Regions from separate parts of the Thiomonas sp. SCN 64-16 genome, predicted to be linked through region 2. Evidence: predicted binding sites of a transcription regulator. Region 2 holds the regulator's gene; the other holds the start of a gene.
What was found. Region 2 encodes NrdR, which represses ribonucleotide reductase genes. Its sites were predicted from a motif close to CACNANATNTNGTG; they were not measured.
Positions count from the first base shown of each region.

Region 1: ABT24_RS07740 (ribonucleoside-diphosphate reductase subunit alpha) is a predicted target of NrdR. The motif match lies at 3,545-3,558, and genes of this name have one in related genera.

Region 1 covers NZ_MEGQ01000022.1:28,258-43,732, forward strand. Annotated here, with positions in the region: gene ABT24_RS07735 (ribonucleotide-diphosphate reductase subunit beta) at 1-239, opposite strand, end outside; gene ABT24_RS07740 (ribonucleoside-diphosphate reductase subunit alpha) at 394-3,330, opposite strand; gene ampD (1,6-anhydro-N-acetylmuramyl-L-alanine amidase AmpD) at 3,682-4,269, opposite strand; gene ABT24_RS07750 (sigma-54-dependent transcriptional regulator) at 4,272-5,816, opposite strand; gene ABT24_RS07755 (sensor histidine kinase) at 5,820-7,484, opposite strand; gene ABT24_RS07760 (PP0621 family protein) at 7,528-7,755, opposite strand; gene ABT24_RS07765 (cytochrome C assembly family protein) at 7,752-8,591, opposite strand; gene ffh (signal recognition particle protein) at 8,719-10,068, shown strand; gene ABT24_RS07775 (lytic transglycosylase domain-containing protein) at 10,091-10,738, opposite strand; gene ABT24_RS07780 (proline--tRNA ligase) at 10,759-12,489, opposite strand; gene ABT24_RS07785 (RNA pyrophosphohydrolase) at 12,666-13,262, shown strand; gene ABT24_RS07790 (CNP1-like family protein) at 13,259-13,825, shown strand; gene proB (glutamate 5-kinase) at 13,846-14,973, opposite strand; gene cgtA (Obg family GTPase CgtA) at 14,975-15,475, opposite strand, start outside.
Region 2 covers NZ_MEGQ01000025.1:11,182-26,656, reverse strand. Annotated here, with positions in the region: gene ABT24_RS08740 (DNA translocase FtsK) at 1-1,999, opposite strand, end outside; gene ABT24_RS08735 (Crp/Fnr family transcriptional regulator) at 2,221-2,892, opposite strand; gene trxB (thioredoxin-disulfide reductase) at 3,105-4,061, shown strand; gene rpmB (50S ribosomal protein L28) at 4,138-4,371, shown strand; gene rpmG (50S ribosomal protein L33) at 4,412-4,582, shown strand; gene ABT24_RS08715 (DesA family fatty acid desaturase) at 4,773-5,978, opposite strand; gene ABT24_RS08710 (RsmB/NOP family class I SAM-dependent RNA methyltransferase) at 6,090-7,397, opposite strand; gene purN (phosphoribosylglycinamide formyltransferase) at 7,407-8,030, opposite strand; gene nrdR (transcriptional regulator NrdR) at 8,145-8,636, shown strand; gene ribD (bifunctional diaminohydroxyphosphoribosylaminopyrimidine deaminase/5-amino-6-(5-phosphoribosylamino)uracil reductase RibD) at 8,633-9,796, shown strand; gene ABT24_RS08690 (riboflavin synthase) at 9,803-10,435, shown strand; gene ABT24_RS08685 (class II glutamine amidotransferase) at 10,428-11,240, shown strand; gene ABT24_RS08680 (Antimicrobial peptide resistance and lipid A acylation PagP) at 11,387-11,965, shown strand; gene ribBA (bifunctional 3,4-dihydroxy-2-butanone-4-phosphate synthase/GTP cyclohydrolase II) at 12,008-13,174, shown strand; gene ribH (6,7-dimethyl-8-ribityllumazine synthase) at 13,227-13,712, shown strand; gene nusB (transcription antitermination factor NusB) at 13,709-14,317, shown strand; gene ABT24_RS08660 (pyridoxal phosphate-dependent aminotransferase) at 14,499-15,475, shown strand, end outside.

The sequences.
Region 1 (15,475 bases), on a different contig from region 2:
GGGACGAGTTGGTTGACATCGACACTGCAGTTGATGATGCGCTTGTCTTCGGCGCGCACCCGCGCGGTGGAGGCCGCGCGTTGGCTGTAGAGGTCTGCGGCCACCGCCAATGCTGGCGTCGATGCGGCTGCGGATTGAAGCGAAGCCGAGGCACCGCCCAGGGATTGAAGTGAACGCTCCGCCAGCGCACCTTGCGCGGGGCTTGCAGAGTTCTGTTGTGGTTCGTCCCAAGTAAGCATGTTCATGACCTTCCGTGAATTATCAAGTGTTCAGCGCAAAGGCTCAACACCGATGCAATGAGGATGCGTGGTTTGTGCGGCGCATGTTGTGCAGGCGCATCGCAAGTGGCATGCCGCTTGATCACTTGTGATGCGCCGCAACGGTTTGCAGCGCTTACTGACAGGCTTCGCATTCCGGGTTGTCGATGGCACAGTAGCGGATGTCGCCGGACTGCACCACGGCCTGTGCCGAAGCCGAAGCTAAAGCCGAAACCGACTCGCTTGGCGACTGCGGCACGGCGTTGAGCTGACCCGCCTTGACCGTGGACTTCTCGGCATGCGTGGCGCCGATGGTGCGCAGGTAGTAGGTGGTCTTGAGGCCACGCAGCCAAGCCAGCTTGTAGGTATCGTCGAGCAACTTGCCCGATGCATTGGCCATGTAGATGTTGAGCGACTGCGCCTGGTCGATCCATTTCTGGCGGCGCGCCGCAGCCTCGATGATCCACTGGGTATCGGTCTCGAAGGCCGTGGCATACAGGGCTTTGAGATCGGCGGGAATGCGGTCGATGCGCTGGGTGCTGCCATCGAAGTACTTGAGGTCGGCCACCATCACCGCGTCCCACAGGCCACGCGCCTTGAGGTCGCGCACCAGATATTGATTGATGACGGTGAACTCGCCCGACAGATTCGACTTGACGTACAGGTTCTGGAAGGTCGGCTCGATGCAGGCGTCCACGCCGACGATGTTGGAGATGGTGGCCGTGGGCGCGATGGCCACGCAGTTGGAGTTGCGCATGCCGTGCTGCGCGATCTGCGCGCGCAGCGCGTTCCAGTCAAGAGTGCTGGAGGTATCGGCCTCGACATAGCCACCGCGCTGTTCGGCTAGCAGCTTCAGACTGTCCATGGGCAGGATGCCTTGATCCCAAAGCGAGCCGCCGTAACTGCTGTAGCGGCCGCGCTCGCGTGCCAGTTCGCTCGACGCCCAGTAAGCCTCGTAGCAAACCGCTTCCATCGACCGATCGGCAAATTCCACGGCTTGTTGCGAACCATAGGGAATGCGCAGCTGATAAAGACAGTCCTGAAAGCCCATGATGCCCAGACCCACTGGCCGATGCTTCATATTGGCGTTGCGCGCCTTGGCCACGGCGTAGTAGTTGATGTCGATCACGTTGTCGAGCATGCGCATCGCGGTCTGGATGGTGCGCTTGAGCTTGGCCTGGTCGATGACTTTGGTGCCGTCTGGCGCGTCTTTCAGATGCGCGACCAGATTGACAGAGCCGAGATTGCACACCGCGATCTCGCTCTCATTGGTGTTGAGCGTGATCTCGGTGCAGAGGTTGCTCGAGTGCACCACGCCCACATGCTGCTGCGGGCTGCGCACATTGCACGCATCCTTGAAGGTGATCCAGGGATGGCCGGTTTCGAACAGCATGGACAGCATCTTGCGCCACAGTTGCACCGCGGGCAGGGTCTTGAACAGCTTGATTTCGCCCAGCGCGGCCTTCTGTTCGTAGCGGGTATAGGCCTGCTCGAAGTCCTTGCCGAACTTGTCGTGCAGATCGGGCACGTCGGCCGGGCTGAACAGCGTCCAGTCGCCCCCTTCCATCACCCGCTTCATGAATAGATCGGGTACCCAGTTGGCGGTGTTCATGTCGTGCGTGCGGCGGCGATCGTCGCCGGTGTTCTTGCGCAGTTCCAGGAACTCTTCAATGTCGAGGTGCCAGGTTTCGAGATAGGCGCAGACCGCGCCCTTGCGCTTGCCGCCCTGGTTCACTGCCACCGCAGTGTCGTTGACCACTTTGAGGAAGGGCACGACACCCTGGCTCTTGCCGTTGGTGCCTTTGATATGGCTGCCCAGGGCGCGCACGCGCGTCCAGTCGTTACCCAGACCGCCGGCGAACTTGGACAACAGCGCGTTCTCCTTGATGGCCTCGTAGATGCCGTCCAGATCGTCCGCCACGGTGGTGAGGTAGCAGCTCGAGAGTTGCGAACGGCGGGTGCCCGCATTGAACAGGGTGGGCGTGCTCGACATGAAATCAAAGCTGGAGAGCAGCTCGTAGAACTCGATGGCGCGCGCCTCGCGGTCGATTTCGTTGAGCGACAAGCCCATGGCCACGCGCATGAAAAAGGCCTGCGGCAGCTCGATGCGACGGCCATCCTTGTTCACCCGCGTATCGGCACGATTGGCGAGGAAATAACGGTCGTACAGCGTTTGCAGACCCAGGTAATCGAACTGCAGGTCGCGCTCGGCCTTGAGCGCGGCACCCAGACGGGCCAGGTCGAACTGCCCGAGCCGCTCGTCGAGCAGTTCGAGCTCGACACCCTCCTTGATGCAGCGCGGAAAATACTCGGCGTAGCGCTGGGTCATCTGCTCCTGCGGAATGTCCTCGTTCAGCGTCTCGCGGCGCATGGTGTGCAACAGCAGGCGAGCAGTGACCTTGGAGTAGTCGGGGTCGCGCTCGATCAGGGTGCGCGAGGCGAGGATGGAGGCCTTGTAAACCTCGAGCATCGGCACGCCGTCGTACAGATTGCGCAGAGTTTCCGCCACGATGGGGGCCGCCTTCACATCCGCACTCAGATTGACGCAGGCGGATTCAATCAGGCTCACCAGAGCGGCCTGATCGAGCGGTTTGCGCAGACCGCCGTCGAGCACATGCAGCACCGGGGCGCTCTCTTGTTGCTCTGCAGCCGCTTTCTGCTTGGCCCGCTCTTGTGTGCGGCGTTCGCGGTACAGCACATAGGCGCGCGCCACCTCGTGCTGGCCAGTGCGCATCAGCGAGAGTTCGACCTGGTCCTGAATGTCTTCAATATGAAAGGTGCCGCCGCTGGGACGGCTACGGAGCAGGGCGCGCACGACGTTTTCGGTCAGCGCATTCACTGTTTCGCGCATGCTGGCCGAGGCCGCACCCTGCCCGCCTTGCACGGCCAGAAAGGCCTTGGTCATCGCCACGGCGATTTTGCTCGGCTCAAACCCGACCACGGCCCCGTTGCGACGGATGATCTTGTAGTCTGAAAAATCACCCAGTGCGACCTGCTGTTGCGTATCCACCTCGGGGTGTGCGAGGTGTTGCGGGACGGCAGTGGATTCGGTGGCAGCGGTGGTCTGGGACATCGGGACTCCTTGAGGGCAGATGGGCCGCGCAGCAAATCTGGCTGGCTCACGGCGCTGCGAGCGCACATGAACGCCGCATGAAAGCAGCACGGACAAAGCAATAAAGACGAATGAGGGCAAATCGGGGACGAACCGAGAGAGCGCGTAAGCATTTCCAGCCTTCCGATACCGCAGTCTCAGACCGCGATCCGGCATCTCTCTCAAACCGGCAAGACACTATATCTAGCGTCTGGCGGAATTTCAACCACTATTCGTAGTGTGGGACAAATTGACAGCCAGCCCACAGCTTATGCACAGGTTCATGCACAAAGTCTGCCCCTGGAGCGGCCTCGGACAAACCCGCAGGGGTGCTCAAAACCGCTGAAATGGAAAGGCCGATGTCGACAGGGCCAGGCCGTTTTTGATCTGGCGCCAGTTGAAGCCGACGCCTGGGTCGGTCTTGCGCCCTGGCGCAATGTCGCTATGCCCGACCCATGCGCGCAAGGGATAGCGCGCGAGCAGTTCAGATCCCAGTGCGATCAGGGTGTCGTACTGCTCGGGCTCGAACGGCTCATCGTCGCTCCCTTCGAGTTCGATGCCGATGCTGAAATCGTTGCATCGCTCGCGCCCGGCATAACGCGATGCGCCGGCATGCCAGGCGCGCCGGTCACAGGACACATATTGCGTGAGCACACCATCGCGCTGCACCACAAAATGCGCCGAGACCCTAAGACCTTCGAGCGCGGCAAAAGCCGGGTGCGCCCGCGGATCGAGCCGATTGCAAAACAACTGCTCGATCGCCTCGCCGCCATATTGACGCGGCGGCAGAGCGATGCAATGGATCACCAGCAAATCGATCGGCATGCCCGCGGGCCGCTCATCCTGATTGGGAGACGGCATATGTCGGGCGTGGGGCATCCAGCCTGCGTCCCGACTAGCCGTACTGAAGGGGGGCGACATGATCAGAAAGGATCGTCCGGCGGCGCTTCAGCCGGGTCGCGCACGTCGAGGCGCTCCATGCGGTAGCGGATCTGACGCAGATTCAGCCCCAGCAACTGCGCGGCCGCGGTGCGATTGAAGCGGGTGCGCCGCAGCGCCTCGCAGAGGATGCTGCGTTCAACCTGATCGAGGTAGGCCCCTAAGTCGGGAGGCAGGGGCGATTGCGCTTCGAACCGGGCCATGGGGGGCTGGGGCGACTGAGGCGGCTGAGGCTCCGGGGCATGCTGCGCAACGATTGGGGTGATCGGCGGGTCGGCCGGTCGCTGCATGGACGGCGCCGTCGTGTCGGGCAGGATCGCGGTAATCGGCAAAGCCGTCGCAGAGGTCAGCACTTCGGCGGCGCGGGCGCCACTGCCCTGCAGCTCGATGTCTTCAGGGCCGATCAGATCTTGTGCAGCCAGCGCCGCAGCCCGGTGCAGCAGATTCTCCAACTCGCGCACATTGCCTGAGAAACGATGCTGGCGCAGGTGCTCAAGCGCAGCCGGGCTCAGCCGCAGACCGGGCCGCGCATTGTCGCGGCGGATGTCGCCCAGCAACGCCTCGACGAGCACCGGCAGATCATCCAGCCGGTCGCGCAGCGGCGGCAGAGTGACCCCGATGACGTTGAGGCGGTAGAACAAATCCTGCCGAAACTGGCCCTGCTCCACCATGCGTTCCAGATGACGGTGGGTGGCGCTGACCAGGCGCACATCCACCGCGATTTCGGCCGTCTCGCCCACCGGGCGCACGCGCCGCTCCTGCACGGCGCGCAGCAGCTTGGCCTGCATCGCCAGAGGCAGTTCGCCGATCTCGTCGAGAAACAGCGTGCCGCCCTGCGCCGCAGCAAAGAAGCCGGCATGGTCGGACATCGCTCCGGTGAACGCGCCCTTGCGATAGCCGAAAAACTCGGCCTCCAGCAATTGCTCGGGAATGGCGCTGCAGTTCACCGGAACGAACGGCCCGCTGGCGCGGGCGCTGCATTCATGCACGGCCTTTGCGGCCAGCTCCTTGCCGGTGCCCGACTCGCCCTGGATGAGCACGGGCGCCATGCTGCGGGCCACGCGCTGCAAGGTCTGTTTAAGGGCGCGCATCACCCCAGACTCACCCACCATGCGTTGCAATGCGCTGCTGGTCGGCGCCTGCACTTCCACATCGACCGCTGCGAGGGCCGCATGCACGGTGCGACGCAGCGCCGCCAGATCGACCGGCTTGCTCAGGTAGTCGAACGCTCCGGCCTTGAGCGCCGCCACCGCGTTGCCCGCACTGCCGTAGGCGGTAATGACGATGGACTTCTCAAAGCGGTCGGGCTGCGCTTCCAGCCAGCGCAGCAACTCCAGCCCCTCGCCGTCAGGAAGACGCATATCGGTGAGCATGAGGGCGTAGCGCCTGCGCGCCAACTGCTCGCGCGCCTGCGCCACGGTTTCAGCCACGTCGATCTGCCAGCCTTCATGCACCAGGCTCAGGGTGTAGAGCTCGCGCAGATCGGGTTCGTCGTCGACGATGAGAATACGCACATCCGCTGGATTCATGCCTTAAGGGCCCGGTGCGATTTGAATGACAAAAGAACCGCGCTCCTGCGGCGTGCCCTCGCGCTCGAGGCGGTAAAGCAGACGCGCGCCGTTGCGCAAACACAGTTCGTGAGAAATATACAAGCCCAACCCGACGCCCCGGCTGCTCGTGGTGCGAAACGGCTCGAACAGCTGCGCGCGCAGTTCGGCGTCGATCAGCGGCCCATCGTTGGAGACCTGGATTTCCCGCACCTGCCCGGCGCCGAGTTGCCGCATCTCGATCGCCCGTGGCTGGTTGCTCGCATAGCGCCGCGCGTTACTCAGCAGATTGACCAACACCCGTCGCAGATGCAAGGCATCGAAGCGGATCTGCGCCGCGTCGTCCTGAATGAACAGACCGATGCGTCCCTGATCCGGCTGGTCGAATTCGGCATGCAGCTCGCGCATCAACGGCGCGCAAAGCATCAGCCCGATTTCACGCGGCGCGGTGCGGCCCAGCTCCAGCACATCCTCGACGGTGCGGTTGATGCGCTCGACGTTCTGGCCGATGAGATGATGCAGGCGTTCGAGCTGCACCGCATCGCCCGCGAATTCGCGGGCGAGCTGGTTGGCCTGCCCGATCGCCCCCAGCGGATTGCGAATCTCATGCGCCACGCTGGCCACCAGACGCCCCATCGCCGCCAGCTTTTCCTGCTGAATGCGCGCATCGATCTCCCGCAGATCCTGCAGCACGATGAGATAGCCCACGCCGCCCGGCAGGTTGTCCAGCGTGGAAAGACGAAGCAGCAGCTTGCGACCCGCGGGCGTGCGCACCTTGACCTCCCGCGCCTCCTCGCCGTCAATGGCCATGCGCTCCACCTCTTTGCGCACCACCTCGGCCACCGGCAGATCGCGCAAGGCCTTGCGCCCCCCGAGCCAGCGCGCCGTGACCGCATCGCTCCAGGGCAAATCCAGCAGCTGTTGCGCGGCCGGATTGAGCGCTTCGAGCACCATGTGCCGATCGACCACCATGACGCCATCGCGCTGCGCCTCGATCACCCGCTGGTTCAAGGCCATCTGCCGCCGGGCGACGGACTCGCTGGCCGCCGCACGCGCTTCTTGCCTCGCCAGTCTTTGCGACAACTGCCAGGTCAGCACCGCCACTGCAAAATAGGCGATGCCGACAAAGGCCGCATTGAGCAGGCGCTGCTCGGCCTCCGCCGCCCCGCCCAGCATGGCGAACCCGGCGCTGCCCAGCAGAATCATCGTCACCAAGGCAGCCACGAACAAGGTGAGCGACAGCGTGCCGTAAATGCCCGCTGCCAACACGGGCAAGGCGTAGATCAGGGCGAATTCGCGCACGGGATATCCCGCAGTGAACTGCAAGGTGGTGAAGGCCAGCAGATCGACGGCAATCGCGATCAGCACCTGCCAGGCCAGGCCCTGCGTGCGAACGAAACTCCACCAAAGGCTCGCGACCGTCAGCGCCACATACAGCAGCGCCACCCCGTAACCCAGTGTGGCGACGGCGGGTTTTTCGGCATGGGGGGCTGCCTGCATCATGGGCAGCAGCACCAGCCAGCCCAGCAACATCAGCGACATGAGCACGCGCGCCGCAGCCAGCACCCGGTAGGTTCGCAGGCGTTCTCGGCCCAGACGCGAAGAAGGCACGAAGGCCGAACCTGAAGAGGCCGCCGCCGGGGCGAACATGGATCGCGCGAATGCGCTTTCAGCGGCGACCGCAGCGCCCGGCTTACGACCCCAGACGGGCATGCTCGTCGCTGCAGTACGGCTTGCCATCGCGCCAGACGCAGCGGCTGGCGGGCGAGTGCACGCCGCAATGCGCGCACGGCAACATCGCCTCGGGAACCTGCGGCGGTTTATTGGGCGAAGGCGGCTGTCGCACGCTGCGGGGTTGCTGCGATTTTTTGATGAGCATCAGCCCGACAATCACCACCACAAACAGAACGAGGTACTTCATCGGTGCAAAATCACCTGCAGCACAAAACGCGAACCGACATAGGTCAGCATCAGCAGCACCGTGCCGCCGAACAGCCAAGCCAGCGCCCGCGTGCCCCGCCAGCCCAGAAACACCCGACCCACCATCAGCACGGCAAAAATCAGCCAGGCCGCGATACCGAAAACCGCTTGATGATTGAACTCGAACGGCTTGCCAAACAATTGCTCGCTGAACGTCGCCGCAAAAATGAGCGAGGCCGTCAGCAGCACAAAACCCACCGCCGCCAAACGATAGGTCAGCTTTTCCAGGGTGAGCAAAGGCAGGCTGCGCGACACGCCCGACACCGCGCCCTTGCGCCGGTGCAGCGAACGCTCGGCCGTCCACAGCAAAATGCCGTGAAGCACGGCCGCGCCGAACAGGCCATAGGCGGCGATCCCCATCGCCCAGTGCAGCGCGAAAGTGGGCCCAGCGCCGTAAGGCGGCGTAAAGCCTCCGGGGAAAACCCAGCTCAGCAAAATGGAAATGGCCGCCAGCAGACAGATCCAGCTTCTCAACATCTGCAGGGGGTAATACAGACTTTCTACCCAATACACTGCCGCTACCAGCCAGAACGTGACCGAAAGCGCCTGGGCAAAGCCGAAATGCGGCTGCAACTCGCCGTGCAGCACCATGGCGAAGGTGATGGTCTGCGCGATCCAGGCCAGCGCCATCACCCAGGTCGACCAGCGCTCGGAACGTTGCGTCGCCCCGCTAGTCTCCCCTTCCGCATGGCCCAGCACCAAAGCAGGTTTCGGGCGCGACAACACCGCAGCCAACATATAGAAGGCGAAGGCGAGGCTATTCACTAAAATCGACATGTTTCAAGTTTAACCGACCCCCCTGCGGTTCTTCAGTGCCGCGCGCGGTGAATGCCAGACTGGCCTCAGGCTCTGCGACGACCAAACTGCGCAAACGCCCAAACCTCGCTCCAACCTTCCACGCCCCATGCTCAACAACCTCACCCAGCGCCTGTCCCGCGTGGTCAAGACCCTCAAGGGCGAAGCGCGCATCACCGAAGCGAATATCCAGGACATGTTGCGCGAGGTACGCCTCGCGCTTCTCGAAGCCGACGTGGCGCTGCCCGTGGTACGCGAATTCACTGCCCGCGTCAAGGAAAAAGCGCTGGGCCAGGAAGTGGTGGGTTCGCTCACCCCCGGTCAGGCGCTGGTCGGCGTGGTGCAGCGCGAGCTTGCCGATCTGATGGGCGGCGACGCCGTGCCGATCAACCTCGCCACCCAGCCGCCGGCCATCGTGCTCATGGCCGGTCTGCAGGGCGCGGGCAAAACGACCACCACCGCCAAGCTGGCGCGGCTGCTGACCGAGCGGCAGAAGAAAAAAGTGCTCACCGTGTCGTGCGACGTCTATCGCCCGGCAGCCATTGCGCAGTTGCAGACGGTGACGGCGCAGGCTGGGGCGGAATTCTTTCCCTCCTCACCCGACGACAAACCACTGGACATCGCCCGCCGCGCCGTCGAATTCGCCCGCAGTCACCATTTCGACGTGCTGCTCGTCGACACCGCGGGACGACTGTCGGTGGACGAAGCCATGATGCGCGAAATCAAAGAGCTGCACGCCGCGCTCAAGCCCATCGAAACCCTGTTCGTGGTGGACGCCATGCAGGGCCAGGACGCAGTGAACACCGCGCGCGCCTTCCACGACACCCTGCCGCTGACCGGTATTGTGCTCACCAAACTCGACGGCGACGCCCGCGGCGGCGCGGCGCTGTCGGTGCGGCAGGTCACGGGCGCGCCGATCAAGTTCGCCGGGGTGTCGGAAAAGATCGACGGGCTGGAGCCCTTCGACCCGCGCCGCATGGCCGACCGGATTCTGGGCATGGGCGACATCCTCGCTCTGGTGGAGCAGGCGCAGCGTCAGGTCGATGTCGATGCTGCGCAGCAACTGGCCGCCAAGGTCAAGTCGGGCGCCCAGTTCGATCTCAACGACTTTCTGATGCAGCTGCAGCAGATGAACAAAATGGGCGGCCTGCAGGGCATGCTCGACAAACTGCCGGCCGAGATGCAGGCCAAGGCCGGTCAGGCCGATATGTCCCGCGCCGAGCGCGACATGCGCCGCATGCAGGGCATCATCCACAGCATGACCCCGCAGGAGCGCCACAAGCCCGACGTCATCAAAGCCACCCGCAAACGCCGCATCGCCGCAGGCGCCGGGGTGCAGGTGCAAGAAGTCAACCGCCTGCTCAAGCAATACGAGCAGATGCGTGACATGATGAAAAAAATGAAGGGCGGCAAGATGTTCAAAATGATGCAGCGCATGGGCGGCATGATGCCGCGCTGAGTGCTCGGCGGGACGGGCGACTTCAGCCGGAGCCGCCCGCCACCAGCCAGCGCTGGCGCGCGGCGAGCACCGCGTCGGGATAAGCCGCTTTGCCGCGCGAGCCGTTGTAGCGGCCCAAAGCGTAGAACAAGCTGCCGTTTTCGATGTTGAGGTAATGCCGCAAAATCACGCAGCCATAACGCAGATTCACCTGCATGTGAAACAGGCTGGTGATATCGCCATTGCCGATCTGCTGGGTCCAGAACGGCATGACCTGCATATAGCCCATCGCCCCGGCCGATGAAATGGCATACTTCTTGAAGCCGCTTTCCACCTGAATCAAGCCCAGGATCAGCGCGGGCTCCAGCCCGGCGCGGTGCGCTTCGTACCAGACGGTTTGCAGAAAATCGCGCCGCACCGAGAAGCCCGGAATGCGGTTTTGCAGCCGCGCCGACTCGGTCGCCAGCCACACCCAGTATTGGGCGAAATGATTGGCGTCGCGAAAATGCGGCTGCGGCGGTGGAGCCTCGGCAATCTGCGCGGCGAGCGCGGTGCGCACCGCGTCGCTGAGCTGCTCTTCCTTTTGCGCGCCAGCCCAGGCAGGCGCAGTGGGCAAGCCCCAGCCCGCGCCGATCGCAGCGCCCGCTCCCGCCACCTGCAACAGCCACCGACGGCGAGACAGGCCAGGCATGCAACAGCCCTCGGACGGAATCAGCGCTGCAACCGGGCCTGCAACTGCGCGCAGGCGTCAGCCAGCGGCAGCACCGTCGGCGCACTCTCTCGGCGGTGCTGATACTCCACCGTGCCCGCAGCAAGACCGCGGTCGGAAATCACCATGCGGTGCGGCACGCCGATCAGTTCCCAGTCGCCCAGCATCACGCCCGGACGCTCGCCGCGGTCGTCCAGCGCCACATCCACGCCTGCGGCGATGAGTTCGGCGTAGAGCGCGTCCGCCGCCTGGCGCACGGCTTCGCTGCGGTCATAACCGATGGGGCAGATCACCGCGGTGAACGGGGCGATCGCATCCGGCCAGATCATGCCCTTGGCATCGTGATTCTGTTCGATGCAGGCCCCGAGGATGCGCGTGATGCCGATGCCGTAGCAGCCCATTTCCAGCGTTTGCGATTTGCCCTTGTCGTCGAGGAATGTCGCGCCCATCGCGGCCGAATATTTGGTGCCCAGATAGAACACATGCCCCACCTCGATGCCGCGGCAGATCGACAACACGCCCTTGCCGTCCGGGCTGGGATCGCCCGCCTGCACATTGCGGATGTCGGCCACTTCGGGCTCAGGCAGATCGCGCCCCCAGTTGACGCCGGTGTAGTGGAAATCCACCGCATTGGCGCCGACGACGAAGTCGCTCATATTCGCCACGGTACGGTCGGCAATCACGCGCACGGGATGCACAGTGCCAATCGGCCCAAGGTAGCCCGGCGGCGTGCCAAACGTGGCCACAATCTCAGCCTCGGTCGCCATGCGGGTGCTGGCCAGACCGGCGAGCTTGCTCACCTTGACCTCGTTGACCGCATGATCGCCACGCACCAGCAGCAGCACGATGGTTGCGGCCTGCCCGGGCTTGTCGCCATCCACTGCGAGCACGACCGACTTGAGGGTCTGCTGCAAGGGAATACCCAGCAGCGTGGCGACATCCTCGCATTTGGCCGCGCCCGGCGTGGGCGTCTTTTGCAGCGTCTGCGTCGGCTCGGCGCGCGCGGCGATCAACGGCAGAGCTTCGGCCTTCTCGATGTTCGCGGCAAAGTCGGAACCCTCGCAGTAAGCAATGGCATCTTCGCCGGTGTCGGCAATGACGTGAAACTCATGGCTGAGCGAGCCGCCGATGGCCCCCGAATCCGCCGCCACGGCGCGGAACTCGAAGCCGAAACGCTGGAAGATGCGCACATAGGCATCGAACATGACGCGGTAGCTGATCTGCGCCGCCTCGAAATCGCGATCGAAGGAATACGCATCCTTCATGGTGAATTCACGCGCGCGCATCACACCAAATCGCGGACGACGTTCATCGCGAAACTTGGTCTGGATGTGATAGAAATTGAGTGGCAGTTGACGCCAGCTCCGCACCTCGCTGCGCACCAGATCGGTCACGACTTCCTCGGAGGTGGGCTGGATCACAAAGTCGCGGTCATGGCGGTCTTTGATGCGCAACAGTTCGGGACCGAATTGATCCAGTCGCCCGGTCTCCTGCCAAAGCTCGGCCGGCTGCACCACGGGCATGAGCAACTCGATGGCGCCCGCGCGATTCATTTCCTCGCGCACGATGGCCTCCACCTTGCGGATGCTGCGCAGGCCCAGCGGCAGATAGCTGTAAAGCCCCGCTGCATGTTTTTTGATCATGCCCGCGCGCAACATCAGCGCCTGGCTGCGAACGTCGGCATCCGCCGGATCGTCCTTCTGAGTGGATATGAAAAAGCGGGAAATTTTCATGCGTAGCGGCGCGTGGCCGGCATTTGAGGAAAAATGAATTCGAAGATCAGCGTGATCGCCGGGGTCTTAGCCGTGTTGGGCGTTTGCAGGCTCTGCCGCACTCTGCAAACACCCTCTCCCGGCGGCCGCGCTGCCTATAATCAAACGGAGAATTCTAAAAGATCGAGGATCAGGCGATGTTGGATCGCGAAGGCTACCGTCCCAACGTGGGCATCATCCTGCTCAACGCCAGAAATCAGGTGTTCTGGGGCAAGCGCGTGCGAGCGCATTCGTGGCAGTTTCCGCAGGGCGGCATCAACCCGGGCGAAACGCCTGAGCAGGCCATGTACCGCGAGTTGCACGAAGAGGTCGGCCTCAACCCCTGTCATGTCCGCATCATTGCCCGCACCCGCCAATGGCTGCGGTATGACGTGCCCAGCCATTTCGTGCGCCGCGACAGTCGGGGTATCTACAAAGGCCAGAAGCAGATCTGGTATTTGCTGCGCCTGACCGGGCGCGATTGCGATGTTTGTCTGCGCGCCACCGAGCACCCTGAGTTCGACGCCTGGCGCTGGAACGAATACTGGATACCGCTCGACAGTGTGATCGAGTTCAAGCGCGACGTCTATCAAATGGCGCTGACTGAGCTGGCGCGTTTTCTGCCCCGAACCGAACCGCGCACGCGTTTCCTGCGCGCCAATCTGCGGCACCGCCATGAGGGCGCCGCCACTGCAGACGAGGCCGTCACGACGGATGCTTCGGCTTCTCCTTTCACCACACCGGATCCAGCATGACCTTTTCTGCTTCAGCACGCCTGCGCGCGACGCTGCTGGTCGGCCTTTTGCTCGGCTTAGGCTCCAGCCCTTTGACTCACGCCCAGTCTGCAGACCAAAGCGGCTTGTTCGGCGCCAAGCAGAGCATTGCCGAAGCGCCTGTCACCTTTCCCCGCGCCCCGGCGGATCTGTTGCATGTGCACATCACCGCGAGCGGCGCGCTGCAGTTTTATGTCGATCGGGGCTCGATCTCGGTCGAACCCGGCCAGACGGTGCGCTACACCTTGGTGGGAAAAACGCCCGACGGGCCGCGCAATATCACCTATGAAGGAATCAACTGCGCCACGCGACAGTGGACGCTCTATGGTCTATGGAACGACGCCAGCCAGAAATGGGTGGCCGCAAGCGGGGGGGACTGGCAGCGCATTCCCGAAAACGGTGCAACGCGGGTGCACTCCACGCTTTACAGCGACGATTTTTGCCACAACCGGGCTGTTCGCGGCACGCCTGCTGACTTGGCTCGTCGCATCGAGATGGGCTTGCATGCGCTCTCGGACAATTCTCTGATGACGAATGAGCGCTGAAGCACCTCTCCCGCTGCGTCCTACAGGAAAACCATATTGTCCCGGTGAATCAGCTCGGGCTCCTCGCTGAAACCAAGTATGGCCTCGATGTCGGCAGACGGGTGGCGCATGATGCGCCGGGCCTGTGAAGCCGCGTAATTACTCAGGCCCCGCGCCACTTCCGCTCCGCTTGCATCGCGCACGGCGATGACGTCACCTCGATCGAAGTCGCCCTGTACCTCCACCACGCCAACCGGCAGCAAGCTGGCGCCTTGTGCGCGCAAACGCCGAGCTGCGCCTTCATCCACCCTGACCCAGCCGCGCAGTTGCAGATGATCGGCCATCCACTGTTTGCGCGCGGCAAGCTTGGCATGCCCGGCCAGCAACTGAGTACCAACGATCTCGCCCCGCGCCAACCGGAGCAGCACATCGGGCTCGCGTCCGCTGGCAATCACGGTATGCGCGCCACTGCGCGCCGCACGCCGCGCTGCCGTGACCTTGGTCGCCATGCCGCCGGTGCCGATTCCCGTTCCAGCACCGCCGGCCATGGCCTGCAGCGTGGCGTCCTCGGCGTCGGCTTGGGCGATCAGCGTGGCATCGGCATGTTTGCGCGGGTCCGCGCTGTACAGGCCCGATTGGTCAGTGAGGATGATCAGCACATCGCCTTCCACCAGATTGGTGACCAGCGCACCCAAAGTGTCGTTGTCACCAAACTTGATCTCGTCGGTGACCACGGTGTCGTTTTCGTTGATGACCGGCACGACACCCTGCTCCAACAAGGTCAACAAGGTCGTGCGGGCGTTGAGATAGCGCTGGCGATCCGCTAGGTCGGCATGGGTCAACAACACCTGTGCGGCGACCATGCCGCGCTCCCGGAAGGCCGTTTCGTAAGCTTGCGCCAAGCCCATCTGGCCGACGGCCGCAGCCGCCTGCAACTGGTGCATTTCGCGCGGACGTTGCGACCAGCCCAGGCGACGCATCCCTTCGGCGATGGCGCCGCTGGAGACCAGAATGACGTCCTTGCCTGCCGAGCGCAGGCCGGCGATCTGCCCCGCCCAACGGGACACGGCATCGAGATCGACGCCACGCCCTTCATTGGTGACCAGACTGGAACCGGCCTTGATGATGACGCGCCGCGCCGACTGCACGACAGAGCTGGAAGGCTGCATTTCAGGGGCTGACATCGTCACGGAAGCGGGGATCGAGTTCGACGGTTTCTACCGGTTTGCTTTGGCCGATATGTTCGGCAATCGCGTGCAGCAGTGGGTCAAGGCCCTCGCGTGCCAGTGCCGAGATCGGGAACACCGGGCCTTTGTAACGCAGACGGCGAAGCAGGTTTTTCACCGCCGCCTCGCGCTCGTCTTCGGGCAGCAGATCGAGTTTGTTGAGCACCAGCCAACGAGGCTTCGCGGCCAGTTCCGCGTCGTACTTTTTCAGCTCGGCCACAATGGCGCGAACATCCTTGACGGGATCTGCGCCCTCTTCAATCGGCGCCATATCCACGATGTGCAGCAGCAGTTTGGTGCGCTGCAAATGCCGCAGAAACTGATGCCCGAGCCCCTGGCCTTCCGCCGCGCCCTCGATCAGCCCGGGAATGTCGGCAATGACGAAGCTCCGGCCAGGCCCCAGACGCACCACGCCGAGATTGGGATACAGCGTGGTGAACGGATA
Region 2 (15,475 bases):
CATGCACCCGCTGCGGCATGCCCGAGCCGGGCGGCAGGTACAGCATGTCGCCCATGCCCAGCAGGCTCTCCGCGCCCATCTGGTCGAGGATGGTGCGCGAATCGATTTTGCTCGACACCTGGAAGGCCATGCGGGTGGGAATATTGGCCTTGATCAACCCGGTGATCACATCCACGCTGGGGCGCTGGGTGGCCAGGATGAGGTGAATGCCCGACGCCCGCGCCTTCTGCGCCAGGCGGGCGATGAGTTCCTCGATCTTTTTGCCCACCACCATCATCAGATCGGCCAGTTCGTCGATGACGACCACGATGTGCGGCAACTTCTCCAGCGGTTCGGGAGACTCTGGCGTGAGGCTGAACGGGTTGGTCAGCGGCTCGCCGCGCGCACGGGCCTCCTGCACCTTGGTGTTGTAGCCCGCGAGATTGCGCACGCCGAGCTTGCTCATCAGCTTGTAGCGGCGCTCCATCTCGCCCACGCACCAGTTCAGCGCCTGCGCCGCCTGTTTCATGTCGATCACCACGGGCGCGAGCAGATGCGGAATGCCGTCGTACACGCTGAGTTCGAGCATTTTCGGATCGATCAGAATCAGCCGCACATCGCTGGGTTCGGCCTTGTACAGCAGGCTCAGAATCATGGCGTTGACGCCGACCGACTTGCCCGAGCCGGTGGTGCCCGCTACCAGCAGGTGCGGCATCTTGGCCAGATCGGCCACCACCGGGTTGCCCACGATGTCCTTGCCCAGACCCATGGTCAGCATCGAGGCGGCTTCGTGATAGTTGTTGGAACCCAGAATCTCCGACAGCTTGATGGTGTGCCGTTTGGCATTGGGAAGCTCCAGCGCCATGGTGTTCTTGCCCGGAATGGTTTCGACCACGCGGATGCTCACCAGCGACAAGGCCCGCGCCAGATCGCGCGACAGATTGACGATCTGCGCACCCTTCACGCCAGTGGCCGGCTCCACTTCGTAGCGGGTGATGACCGGGCCGGGATAGGCCGCCACCACGCGCACCTCCACGCCGAAATCCTTGAGCTTTTTCTCGATCAGGCGCGAAGTGAACTCCAGCGTTTCGTGGCTGACGGTTTCCGCCTGCACCGAGGGCGCGGCATCCAGCAGGCCCAAGGCCGGCAGGGAAGAGTCGGGCAGTTCATTGAACAGCGGTTTCTGCTTTTCCTTGAGCACGCGCGGAGACTGCGGCACATAAGCCACCGAAGGCTCGATCAGCACGGGAGCGAGCACCTCGCGCTCTTCCACCAAAGGCCGCTGCAACTCGACTTCCTTTTCGCGCTCCTGCTTGGCTTGCTGCCCGGCCAGCACATCGTCTTCGCGTCCGCGGCGTTCGCGCTGCCAGGTCCACAGCCGCTCGATCCAGCCCCCCAGGCGCTCGGCCGCGTCGGCCCATGAAAAATGACCGACCCAGCTCAGCGAAAACAGAAAGACCGCCAGCAGCACCAGAGTGCCGCCAGTGTCGCCCAGCAAGGTATCAACGGCGATACCCAGGCCATGCCCAAGCAAACCACCGGCCTCGCCCGGCAGGGCAGGAGCCAGGCTCCACAGCCGCGTCGACTCCAGCGCCGCGCTGGAAAGCGGCAACAGCAGCAGGCCCGCAGCGGCGGCCAGCGGCTGCAGCTTGCGCCACCGGCTCACAGGCGTTTGCTCCTCGGCGGCGGGTGTTTGCGCCTGGGTGTTGCGCCACATGCGCAGCAGGCCGTACAGGCCCAGCGGAATCAGCCACAGGGCCGAGAAGCCCAGCAGAAAATAGGCCACATCGGAAAACCAGGCCCCAACCACGCCGACCCAGTTGACCACATGGCCATCGGTGCCCGAACTCGACCAGGACGGATCGGACTTGTGAAAGCTCAGCAGACTCAGGCAAAGCAAAATCCAACCGATGAAGGCGGCCGTCAGGCGTACCTCGCTCGCAAAACGCTGCAGGCGGCTGCGCGGCTCAGAACGGAGCGCCGCCTGGGAAGGGCGACGTCGGGTATCGATTTTCGGCATGGGAGGGGTGTTCAAAATCCAGGGTGATGCATCGCGCCCGCCATCAAACTGGGCTTCAGGGCGGATTTTGCCGCCTTCGCGGCGGTCATGGGCAAACAAGCCAACGCGACAGATCGCCCAGGCTCAGAATCGCAGGCGGATATAGACGGCGGATAAAGGACGACAGATAAGGGACGACGGATCAGGAGCGAGGACGAGGGGCCGTGCACACCCCGCTCGCATCAAATCAGGGTCGAGAGATGCTCTCGGATCAACAAGGTGCCGTCTTCGCGCTCGACCACAAAACCTTGCTGTTCAAAGTCCTTCATCACCCGGCTGACCATTTCGCGCGAAGCACCGACCATCTTGGCCAGATCCTGGCGCGAGAGCTTGTTGCGGATGACGTGCTCGTTCTGCATTTCGTCCGTGAGTTCCATCAGCGCGCGCGCCACACGGCCATAGACATCCATCAGCGCCAGAGATTCAATTTTTCGGTCGGCCCGACGCAGACGCAGCGCCAGCCCGCGCATGATCGCAAAAGACATGCTGGTGTTTTCAGGCAGGCATTGCAGAAACGCCACCCGGCCGAGCATCATCACATCGGTCTGCACCTCGGCCTGCACCGTGGCGCTGTGCGGTTCGCCATCGATCAGGCTCATTTCCCCGATGTAATCGCCCGCATGCAGCACGGCGATGATGACTTCGCGGCCTTTGGCATCCATGCTGATCACCCGCGCCCGGCCGGAAAGCAGAATGAAGAGGGCATTCGACTTGCTGCCCTGCTCGACGATGTTTTCGCCGCGCTTGTAGCGCCGCTTGACGATGGATTGCGAAATCGACCAGGCCTGCGATTCGGTGAGCACGGCAAACAGCGGCACGCGCCGAACGAGGTCAATATCGGTGATTTGCGACATCAGTTTCTCCAGTTTATGGGGCGGAGGGGCAATTTCGAAGGCAGGCGGAGAAGCCAGAAAATAGCCGCATGCCGCACGCCCGATATGCCGCACCCCTAAAATCTTATCTATTGTGCGGTGGCTTGCCCTTGTTCTATTTTCGAGGACAGTCCGTCAGCAGCGGTTGCAGCGCGACCTTCTCCCCCATCCTCTCAGCCCGAAGTTTCTCACACATCATGACATCCAAACACGCCAAAGTGCTCATTCTGGGCTCCGGCCCGGCCGGTTACAGCGCCGCCGTCTATGCGGCCCGCGCCAATCTGAACCCCCTGCTCATCACCGGTCTGGCTCAAGGCGGTCAACTCATGACCACGACCGAAGTCGACAACTGGCCTGCCGACGTCGATGGCGTGCAAGGGCCCGACTTGATGGCGCGTTTTCAGGCGCATGCCGAGCGTTTCAACACCGAGATCGTGTTCGATCACATACACACCGCGCATCTGCGCGAAAAACCCATCCGCATCGAAGGCGACAGCGGCGTTTATACCTGCGACACCCTGATCATCGCCACTGGCGCCTCGGCCAAATATCTGGGACTGCCCACCGAAGAGGCCTTCATGGGCAAGGGCGTCTCGGGCTGCGCGACTTGCGACGGCTTTTTCTATCGCAACCAGCCAGTGTGCGTGGTGGGCGGCGGCAACACGGCCGTCGAAGAGGCGCTGTATTTGGCCAATATCGCCAGCAAGGTGACCGTCATTCACCGCCGCGACAAATTTCGTGCCGAACCCATTCTGGTCGACAAACTCATGGCCCGCGCGGCCGAGGGCAAAGTCGAACTCAAGCTCTGGAGCGAATTGAAAGAAGTGCTGGGCGACGCCAGTGGCGTGACTGGCGTGCGCATCCACAACAGCCAGACCGGCGCCGACGAAGACATCGCACTGAATGGCTGTTTCATCGCCATCGGCCACCAGCCCAACACTGAAATTTTCAAAGGCCAGTTGGACATGAAGGACGGCTACATCATCACCCGCAGCGGCAACGAAGGGATGGCGACCGCCACCAGTGTGCCCGGCGTATTCGCCGCGGGCGACGTGCAAGATCACGTTTATCGTCAGGCGATCACCAGCGCAGGTACCGGCTGCATGGCCGCTCTGGATGCACAGCGCTATCTGGAGAATGCGGAGTCTTGACACCGATAGCGGTGGACAAGCAAATCTTTCCAGCTATAATCTTTAGCCTTTGTTCTACACAATTTCGAGGTGTGCCATGGCACGAGTGTGTCAAGTGACAGGTAAAGGGCCGATGGTCGGGAACAATGTGTCCCATGCGAACAACAAGACCAAGCGCCGCTTCCTGCCCAATCTGCAATATCGTCGTTTCTGGGTTGAAAGCGAGAACCGTTTCGTGCGTTTGCGCGTAACGAGCTCTGGGCTGCGCACCATTGACAAAAAAGGCATCGACGTCGTGCTGGCCGAGCTGCGCTCGCGCGGCGAGATCTGATCGCCCCTCCATTCCTTCCTAGAACTGCACGGAACCCATCATGGCAACCAAAGGCGGACGCGAAAAAATCAAGCTGGAATCCTCTGCGGGCACCGGCCATTTCTACACCACCACCAAAAACAAGCGCACCACGCCCGAAAAGATCGAAATCATGAAATTCGATCCGGTCGCGCGCAAGCATGTGAATTACAAAGAAGGCAAGATCAAGTAATCTGGTCTGCCTGCTCAAGAACGATCCGCTGGATCGGCCGCAGTATTTAACTTTACTGCGGCCAGACCAGCGGATTTTTTGTGGGTGCTTCTTTTCTTTGGCGCGTGCTTCGGCGCTCCATCAATGTTTAGCCTGGGCATCCGGCATGAATGCCCAAGCGTTGTAAACATCACGTTGTAAACATCAGAATTCAGGCTGTCGGCGTATAACGTCGCAGCCTCAGCGACAACTCCCGAAGCGGGGCCAAGCCACTGTCTTCGGCACGGCGGCACCAGTCCTGGAGCTTCAAGCGAAGCTGGTCGGCGTTCAGATTGGTCTGCTCCCACACCGATTTGAGCTCTTCGCGCATGTGCAGCAGCTTGCTCAGGTTAGGGCTGGCGCTCGCCGCGGCGTCCACCAAGGCGCGCGAACGCTCGCAAAGAATCTCGCGCTCGATGCCAATCCAGCGTTTGGCCGCACGCAAAGTCGGCAGATGGCTCACCGCGCCCTGCTCTGCAGCTCGGGCCAGTTCGGCCTTGAGGGTGGACTTCAACCCCGCGGCATAGCGCGCCATCAACTCATAGCGGTTGGCGATAACGGCTTGCAAAGTGAGTTGATCGACCTCGGCGCGCACCTCGCCCAGCCGGAACTGTGGCGGCAGTTTGCGCGGTTTGGCCAAACCCACCCAGGACAAAGCTCGGATATAAGCCCAGCCGATATCGAACTCCCACCATTTGACCGAGAGCTTGGCCGACGTGGGATAGGTGTGGTGGTTGTTGTGCAACTCTTCGCCGCCGATCAGCAACCCCCAGGGAGAAATGTTGTGGCTGCTGTCTCGCGCCGAAAAATTGCGATAGCCCCACCAATGACCCAGCCCGTTGATCACCCCGGCTGCCCAGATCGGAATCCACAACATCTGCACGGCCCACACCGTGGCGCCGATCGCGCCGAACATCAGCACATCGAGGATGAGCAAAAGCCCGACGCCCTGCCAGATAAATCGGGAATAAACGTTGCGCTCCAACCAGTCGTCAGGAGTGCCGTGACCGAATTTGCTCAGGGTTTCGGCGTTTCTCGATTCGATTCGGTACAACTCGGCGCCGCGCAACAGCACTGTATCGATGCCGCGGGTCACCGGACTGTGAGGGTCGTCGACCGTCTCGCACTTGGCGTGATGCTTGCGATGAATCGCTACCCATTCCTTGGTGACCATGCCCGTGGTGAACCACAGCCAGAACCGGAAAAAGTGCGAGGCGATCGGGTGCAGTTCCAGCGCCCGGTGAGCCTGAGCGCGGTGCAGAAAAATAGTGACGGACGCAATGGTGATATGCGTGGTGATGAGCGCAAATAAGACGATTTGCCACCACGATGCACGCAAAAGGCCGTGACCAGCCCAATTCAAAAACACATCAAACATCAGAAACTTTCAGATCGATACAACACAATTGGAACTTCGCCGCTGGCGAAAGTTGCATTCATTATCGGTCTTGCACTGACGACAGCACTCAGTGCAAACGAGAAGCCCTTGTCAGTCCGCAAGCGTGGCATCGGCTTCGCCACGATCAGATGAGGTCGGGCGCCGCTGCAGCACGGCGGCGTAAAAGCCGTCGGTGGCGTGACGATTGGGCAACAACTGCAAGTCCCCATGGGTCACCAGGCCCTCGCCGTCCACTCCTTGCTGACGTAGCACCGCATCGGCGGGAACACGTTCGAAATCGGGGTGCGCGGCCAGAAAGGCATTGACGATGCCGCCGTTTTCTTCCGGCAAGACGCTACAGGTAGCGTAAACCAAGCGCCCGCCCGGTTTCAGCAACGTTGCCGCCGATTGCATGATGCTGGCTTGTTTTGTCGTCAACTCGGCAATATCTTCAGGCTTCTGTCGCCATTTCATATCGGGGTTACGGCGCAAGGTACCCAGGCCGGAGCACGGCGCGTCCACCAGCACCCGGTCGACCTTGCCAGCCAGACGTTTGACCCGTTCATCGCGTTCATGTGCGATGGCGACCGGGTACACATTGGATAGCCCACTGCGCAACAGCCGGGGTTTGAGCTTGGCCAGGCGGTAGTCGGCCACGTCGAACGCATAAAGCCGACCCGTGCTGCGCATCATGGCGCCCAGCGCCAGGGTTTTGCCGCCGGCTCCGGCGCAGAAGTCGACCACCATTTCACCGCGGCGCGGGGCCAGCAGTACGGCGAGCAGCTGACTGCCTTCGTCCTGCACCTCCACCCAGCCTTCGCGAAAGACGGTGAGATCCTGCAAAGCGGGTTTGCCTTCCAGGCGTACGCCCCACGGCGAATAGGGCGTTGGCTGCGCGGGCAGATTGAGGCGGGCGAACACGTCGAGCACGGCTTCGCGCCGTGCTTTCTGCACATTAACCCGCAAATCCAGCGGAGCCGGGCGCAACAGTGCCTGCGCCAGCGCGGGATATTCCGCGCCATAGTTCGCCTGCAGGGCGGCCGCCAGCCATTCCGGCAGACTCCAGCGCACCGCTTCGGGCAGGGCCATCGCGTCTTGTGCCAGCAAGCGTTTGCGCCACTCGAGTTGCTCGGGAGAAAGCGCCGCATGCAGCGATTGCGCGTTTCCCGACCAGCCGAGAATGGCCAGACGCAGTTCCATAGCCCCGCCGATGCTTTCGTCGGTCGCGGCCAGCGTCTGAAACAAGCGCAGATGCCGCAGCACCTGATAGACCGTGTCGGCCAGGATCTGCCGGTCGGTCTTGCCCAGTTGCGGCTTGGCACGGAACAGCCGCGACAGCACGGCATCGGCCGCGGCGTCGAAACGCAACATATCGCGCAGCACGTCGCGCGCGGTGTAAAGCAGGTCACGCGGTTTCATGGCGCTCTTTCAAAGGGAAGAATCGGAGGACAGACGGATACGGGTGCGCAAGCCGTCGATCTGCACCCGCCCTTCCAGCAAAGCCCGCACGGCGGGGGGATAAATTCGGTGCTCTTCAAGCAAGACCCGCGCGGCCAGCGTCTCGACCGTATCACCATCGAGCACCGGCACGGCGGCCTGCGCCAGAATCGGCCCGTGATCGAGCGCACTGCTCACCAGATGCACGGTAGCACCGTGCCACTTCACCCCTTCCTCAAGGGCGCGGGCATGGGTGCGCAACCCGGTGAAAGCTGGCAGCAAAGACGGATGGATATTCACCAGACGGCCCGCAAAGCGGTCGACGAAGGCCGCACCCAGCACCCGCATGAAGCCGCACAGCGCGACGACGTCGGGCTCCAGCGCATCAATCGCATCGCCCAAAGCGCCGTCGAACGCCTCACGGTTGGGAAAGTCGGCGTGCGCGATCACCTGCGTGGGCACGCCGAAGGCGCGCGCAATATCCAGCCCAGCGGCATCAGCCCGGTTACTGAGTACTCCACGCACGCAAACGCCCCAGCCCTGTTCGCGCTCGGCCTGAAGAATGGACTGCAGATTGCTGCCGCGCCCGGAAATGAGGAGAACCAGATTTTTCATCGGCGGGCAGTGTAGCCGCCGCGTCAGGCGTTTGATCCGCGCCGTGTTTGCGCGCGCTGCCGCGAAAACAGGCTGCGGCGTGAATAATGACGGGTTTAATGTTGCCACGCCGCCATGAAATGCCCCTTTTGCCAAAGCCCCGACACGCAGGTGATTGAAACCCGTGATGTGGAAGACGGCACCGCGCTGCGGCGGCGGCGGCGTTGCGGCCATTGCGACAAGCGCTTCACCACCTATGAGCGCGCGGAGGTCAGCTTTCCGGTGGTGGTGAAAAAAGATGGCCGCCGCACCGAATACGACCGCGACAAACTGCGCGCCTCTTTCCTGCTGGCCTTGCGCAAGCGACCGGTCAGTGCCGACGCGGTGGATACCGCCATCGGGCGCGTGGAGCAAATGCTGCTGCAAAGCGGCGCGCGCGAGCTGCCCTCCACCCAAATCGGCGCCTGGGTGATGGAAGAATTGCGCACGCTCGACGGCATTGCCTATGTGCGCTTCGCCTCCGTCTACCACAGCTTCAAGGATTTGAGCCAGTTTCTCGACGTGCTGCAGGAAATGCAGCCGCCCTCGCCCGCCGCCAAACCCCGGCGCGGCAAAACTCCGACATGAACCCGGACGACGTTTCATTCAGCGAACAAGATCAGCGCTTCATGCGCCGGGCGCTCGATCTGGCGCACAGCGCGATGTACCGCACCAGCCCCAATCCGCGGGTGGGCTGCGTGCTGGTGCGAGACGGCCAGGTGCTGGGCGAAGGCGCCACGCTGGCGGCGGGGCAAGACCACGCAGAAGTCCAGGCAGTGAAGCAAGCCTGGGAGCGCGGCCACGAGGTGCGGGGCGCCACCGCCTACGTCACGCTGGAGCCCTGCGCGCACCACGGCCGCACGCCGCCCTGCGCCGACCTGCTGGCCACGCAAGGCGTCGCGCGCGTGGTTGCTGCGCTGGTCGATCCCAACCCGCTGGTGGCAGGCCAGGGATTGCAGCGTTTGCGCGATGCCGGCATCCAGGTCGATGTCGGGCTGTTCGCCGATGAAGCGCGCGAGATCAACCTTGGCTTCATCTCCCGCATGGTGCGCGGCACGCCCTGGGTGCGGCTGAAGGTGGCCGCCTCGCTCGACGGCGTCACGGCCCTGCCCAACGGCGCAAGCCAGTGGATCACCAGCGAAGCGGCCCGCGCCGACGGCCATCTCTGGCGCGCGCGTGCCTGCGCCGTACTCACTGGCCTGGGGACGGTGCGGGCGGACGATCCCCAGCTCAATGTGCGGGCGGTGCAGACGCCGCGCCAGCCCATTCGCATCGTCATCGACAGCCGCCTGGAATGCCCGCCGACCGTGCGCCTGTTGCAGAGCGCCGAATCGCCGCTGTGGATCGTCCACGCCCTGCCGCCGGAACAGGCCGCGCCGCGCCTGGCTGCACTGCGCAGCGCGGCCACCGCCTCGCTCGATCTGCAAGACATCGCCCTGCCCGCCGATCCCGACAAGCCGGGCAAGACCGATCTGCGCGCACTGATGCAGGTGCTCGGCCAGCGGGGCATCAACGAGCTGCACTGCGAGGCCGGCGAAAAGCTCAACGGCTCGCTGCTGCGCGCCGGCGTGGTCGATGAACTGCTGCTGTATCTTGCGCCCCAGTTGCTGGGCGATGGCGCCGGATTGGCGGCGCTGGGGCCCTATCAGCAGATCAACGAAGGGCTCGCGCTGCGATGGCATGATGTGCAGCGGATCGGCGCCGATCTGCGCATCCTTGCACGTCTCCCTCATTCCTTTTCTCTTTGAACCCTCATGTTCACCGGACTCATCACCAGCGTCGGCCGCATCGCCGAAGTCACCCCCCTCGGTTCCCAAGCCAGTCACGGCAAACGCGTGCGCCTGCAGGTCGATCCGGCTTGGTTGCAGGGCGTAGAGCTCGGCGAGAGCATCGCCGTCAGCGGCGCCTGCATGACGGTGGTGGATCTTCAGCCCGGTGGCTTTGCCTTCGACATTTCGGCCGAAAGCCTGGCGCGCACCACGGGGCTGGACGTGCCGGACGCCCAGGTCAATCTGGAGCAGTCGGTCGCGCTGTCCACCAAGCTTGGCGGCCATCTGGTCACCGGCCATGTGGACGGCGTCGGTCAGGTGGCCAGGTTCGAGCCCGTCGGCGAATCCTGGCTGCTGGAGGTGGACGCGCCCGCCGCTTTAGGCAAGTTCTTTGCGTACAAGGGCTCCATCGTGATCAACGGCGTGAGTCTGACGGTCAACCGCGTCGAAGATCTGCCACAGCATTGCCGCGTGAGTATCAACCTCATTCCGCACACCCTGCAGCACACCAATCTGCATCAACTTCGCGAGGGCAGCGCGGTGAATCTCGAAATCGACCTCATCGCCCGCTATGTCGAGCGCATGCTGGGCGCACCGGAGGGTCGGAAAGATGTGTGAGTTGTTCGCCTACTCCAGCCGTGTGCCCGCGCGGGTGCGGTTCGCCTTTCGTGAATTCGCGCGCCACGGCGGGCCGCACGCCGCCAATCCCGACGGCTGGGGCGCGGCGTATTACGAGGGCAGCGACGCCCATGTGCTGCGCGAAGCGCAACCCGCGCTGACCAGCGCCTTCGTTCCGGTGCTCGAAAAGCACGACTTTCACAGCCCGCTAGTCATCGCACATATCCGCCGCGCCTCGCGCGGCCCGGTGACGCTGGTCAACACCCAGCCGTTCGCCCGCGAGCTGTTCGGCAAGCGCCACATCTTTGCCCACAACGGCGATCTGCCCGACATCGAGCAGGCGCTTCCTCTGGCGCATGCGGCGCACCGCCCGATGGGCCAGACCGATTCCGAACATGCGTTCTACGTGCTCATGCAATCGCTGCAAGTGCTCGATGCGGCGGGTGAGAGCGGCGACCTCAAACGCCGCATTGAAGTGGTCTCCGACTTCGCGGCCAGATTGCGTGCCCTTGGCGCGGCGAACTTTCTGTTCACCGATGGCGACCTGCTGTTCGCTCATGCGCATCGCCGCCGCAGTCATCCGGGCAACACCTGGGTGCCCGGCTTGCACCTGCTCATGCGCGAAGCCGCCAGCGAGCATCAGATGCGCGCTTCTGGGCTGCATGTTCAGGGCCGCGACGACAAACCCGCACCCGCCGTGATGCTCGCCAGCGTGCCCCTCACCCCGGAAGACTGGGAACCCCTGCCCGAAAATACGCTGCTCGTCGTGCAGCAGGGCCGATTGATCGCGCGCCTCGGTGCTTGATCATTGCCCCGATCAGCGCCCCAACCCGGCTCTGAACAGCGCTTGAGTCGGCCACACACATACCGCCCGTTGCAAACGGACACAGGCTCAACCTTTTGCGCTGATAAAGTCTGGCCCGACTTCCCTGAGACGCCCGCCAAGAGCCCATGAAACATTTTCCAGCCCGCCTTCTATCCACTTTCGCCCTCCTCTGGCTGGCCCTGGTTCCCCGCGCGAGTTGGGCGCTGGGGCTGGGCGGCGTATCCGACTGGGCGCAGTCCACCTGGAATGCCGCGGTCAGCACCACCCAGACCGGACAGGACGATCTGTACTTCAGCGGCTACACCTGGCACGACCCCGGCACCTACACCGCCGCCAAACGCGCCACGCTCAACAAACACGCCTGGGGCATAGGCTGGGGCCGCCATCACATCAATGCCGACGGCAACGAAGACATGGTGTACGCCATGATCTTCTCCGACTCGCACTGGAACGCCGAGCCCGTGGTCGGCTACGCCCATCAGTGGATGTTCAACAACGACGCGCCGGTGGGATTCGGTCTGGGCTACACCCTGGCGGTGACCTCGCGCGCCGACATCTTCCACAACATCCCCTTCCCCATCGCGCTGCCCATCGCCTCGATCCGTTTCGGCAGGCTGTCGATTTATGGCACCTTTATCCCGAAGGTAAATAACAAGCTCAACAACGGCAACGTCGCGTTTTTCTTCGGACGCTACGAATTCTGACAAGGCAAGCGGCGCAAGCGCGCCGGGTGAGGCGGTTTTAGAATGGTGGGCTTTTCAGCAGCGCCCGTCCCCATCATGCCCCTGTCCCCCGTTCCCGACATCATTGCCGAGCTCAAGGCCGGGCGCATGGTCATTCTGGTCGATGAGGAAGATCGCGAAAACGAGGGCGATCTGGTCATTGCCGCCGAGCACATCACCCCGCAGGCCATCAATTTCATGGCCACGCATGCGCGCGGCCTGATCTGCCTGACCCTCACCGCCCAGCGTTGCGCGCAGCTTGGCCTCAGGCACATGGTCGAGCACAACGGCTCTTCGCACGGCACCGCTTTCACCGCGTCCATCGAAGCTGCCGAAGGCGTCACCACGGGCATTTCGGCGGCCGACCGTGCGCGCACCGTGCAGGCCGCCGTGGCGCGCAATGCACAGGCCAGCGACATCGTGCAACCGGGTCACATCTTCCCGCTGATGGCCGCTGAAGGCGGCGTGCTGATGCGCGCCGGGCACACCGAGGCCGGCTGCGACCTCGCCGCTCTGGCCGGGCTGGAACCCGCCGCCGTGATCTGCGAGGTGATGAACGCCGACGGCACCATGGCCCGCCTGCCCGATCTCGAACAATTTGCCGCGCAGCACGAGCTGAAAATCGGCGCCATCGCCGATCTCATCGAATACCGCAGCCGCACCGAATCGCTAGTGCAGCGCGTAGGCGAACACCCTATGCAGACGCCGTTCGGCCCCATGCGCTGCGTGGCCTATACCGATCGCGCCGGTCATGGCCTGCATCTGGCGCTGGTGCATGGCGACCTCGCCAGCCAGCAGGCCCCCCTGGTGCGGGTGCACGAGCCGCTGTCCGCTCTCGACCTGCTCGATGCCGCCTGCCAGCGCCATTCCTGGAATCTGCCGAAGGCCCTGCAGCGCATCGTGCGCGAAGGCGTGGGCGTGGCCGTGCTGCTCAACTGCGGTGAATCGGCCGCGCAACTGAAAAGCCAGTTTGAGCGCTTGCTGCAGCCGGCGGCCACGCCGCCCAAATCGGGCATCACCGCCTTGCGCGACTACGGCATTGGCGCGCAAATCCTGCGCGATCTCGGCGTGCGTCAGATGCGCCTTCTCGGCCAGCCGCGCAAAATGCCCAGCATGGCAGGCTACGGGCTGGAGATCGTCGGCTTCGAGTCCGCACAGGACAGCGCCCCCATCCTTGCGCCCGGCGCGTAAGCTGTTGCCCTTCTGCGCCCCGCGGCGCGCCACTCCTCTGCACTCCAACGCCATGCAAAACGTCCAGAACCGCATTCTTTCCGAACAACTCGATGGCCGTGAGCTGCGCGTCGCCGTGGTGCAGGCCCGCTTCAACACCGCCATTACCGACCGCATCACCCAGTCCTGCCTCGACGAACTCCAGCGCCTGGGCGTGAACGAAGACGATATCGGGCTCTACACCGTCCCCGGCGCGCTCGAACTGCCGCTGATGCTGCAGGCGCTGGCCGAGAGCGAGGCCTTCGATGCGCTCATTGCCATCGGCTGCGTGATTCGCGGCGACACCTATCACTTCGAGGTCGTCTGCAATACCAGCGCGGCCGGTATCGCTCAGGTGGCGCTCGACTACAACATGCCGGTGGCCAACGGCGTGCTCACCGTGGAAAACGAAGCGCAGGCCGAAGCCCGCATCGACAAAGGCGCCGAATGCGCCCGCGTCGCGGTGGAAATGGCCAACCTGTTCATCGACATCAGCGACAACGACGACGAGGCCGCATGACCGCAACCACCGCCCCCAAAAGCGCGCGGCGCAAGTCGCGCGAGCTCGCGTTCCAGGGCATTTATGAATGGCTGCTCGCCGGCAGCGATACCGGCGCGATCGAAGCCTTTCTGCACGAGCGCTACCCCACCATCAAGCTCGACGACGATCACTTCCAGTCGCTGCTGCATGGCGCGCTGGCCGAGGCCGGGCCGCTCGACGCCCTCATTCAGCCGCACATCGACCGCCAGACCAGCGAGCTTTCCCCGGTAGAGCACGCCCTGCTGCTGATGGGCGCTTTCGAGCTGCAGCGTCATCTCGACGTGCCTTACCGCGTGGTCATCAACGAAGCGGTCGAACTCGGCAAGGTGTACGGCGGCACCGACGGCTACAAATACGTCAACGGTGTGCTCGACCGCATCGCCGCGCAATTGCGCAAAACCGAGGTCGAAGCCGCCAACCAGTCGCACCCGCAGGCGCAGCCCACGGCCACCGACTTCAGCCCGCCGCCCAACCCCTACGCGAACGTGCCCGTCAGCCACAAGGCCAAAACCCCGCCGCGACGTGCGGCCGCTTCTTTCCCCCGGCGCGCCAGCGCCAGCCCGCGCCCGCCGCGCAAAGACTGAGAGGGTGTGAACAAATCCGCCATGCCCGCTCCTCGCGCCCAAACACCCCCGCTCGGCGTTGCAAATGCTCGCCGTGCCGATGGGCACGGCTGTGCTTTGCGCCTTGATCGGAAGCGTTTGGGCACGCTGCTCGGCCACGCCGGATTCATTCACACCCTCTGATCTCCCTCTGATAGCCGCCATGCGCTTAGCCCAACGCAACCAGTCCATCGAACCCTTCTACGTCATGGACGTGGTGCGCGCCGCGGCCGAACAACAAACGGCCTGGGAAGCGCAGGGCAGGCGCATGATCCATCTCAGCGTGGGCGAGCCCGATTTCATCGCGCCCGAACCCGTGGTCGAAGCCGCCACCCGAGCCTTGCGCGACGGCCGCACCGGCTACACCCTGGCGCCCGGCCTGCCTGCGCTACGCGAACGCATCGCGCAGCACTACGCCCAGGTGCACGGCGTGACGCTCGACCCGGCGCGCGTGTTCATCACCGCGGGCGCCTCGGGCGCCCTCACCCTGGCCAGCCTGCTGCTGTTCAATCCGGGCGATGAAGTGCTCATGCCCGACCCGAGCTATCCGTGCAACAAGAACTTCGTGGCCGCTGCGGGTGCGCGGGCACGCATGCTGCCCGCCCCCGCCGCGCAACGCTTTCAGCTCACGGCCAGCGAAGTCGAAGCCGCGTGGACGCCGCAGACCGCTGGGGTTCTGCTGGCCTCGCCCTCCAACCCCACCGGCACCTCCATCGCGCCAGACGAGCTGCGCCGCATCGCCGACGTGGTGCGCGCGCGCGGCGGGGTGAGCATCGTCGACGAAATCTATCTGGGCCTCAGCTATGAAGCCGGCTACGGCCACACCGCGCTAGCCGCGGGCGACGACATCATCACCGTCAACAGCTTCTCCAAATACTTCCAGATGACCGGATGGCGGCTGGGCTGGCTGGTCGTGCCGCCCTCGCTCGTCGCCCCGCTGGAGCGCATGGCCGGCAATTTGTTCATCTGCGCCAGCAGCGTGGCGCAACAGGCCGCGCTGGCCTGCTTCGAGCCCGACACCTTGGCCGAATACGAACGCCGCCGCGCCGAGTTCCAACGCCGCCGCGACCTGATCGTGCCCGGCCTCGAAGCCCTGGGCCTGCGCGTGCCCGTGCGGCCGGACGGCGCGTTTTATGTGTA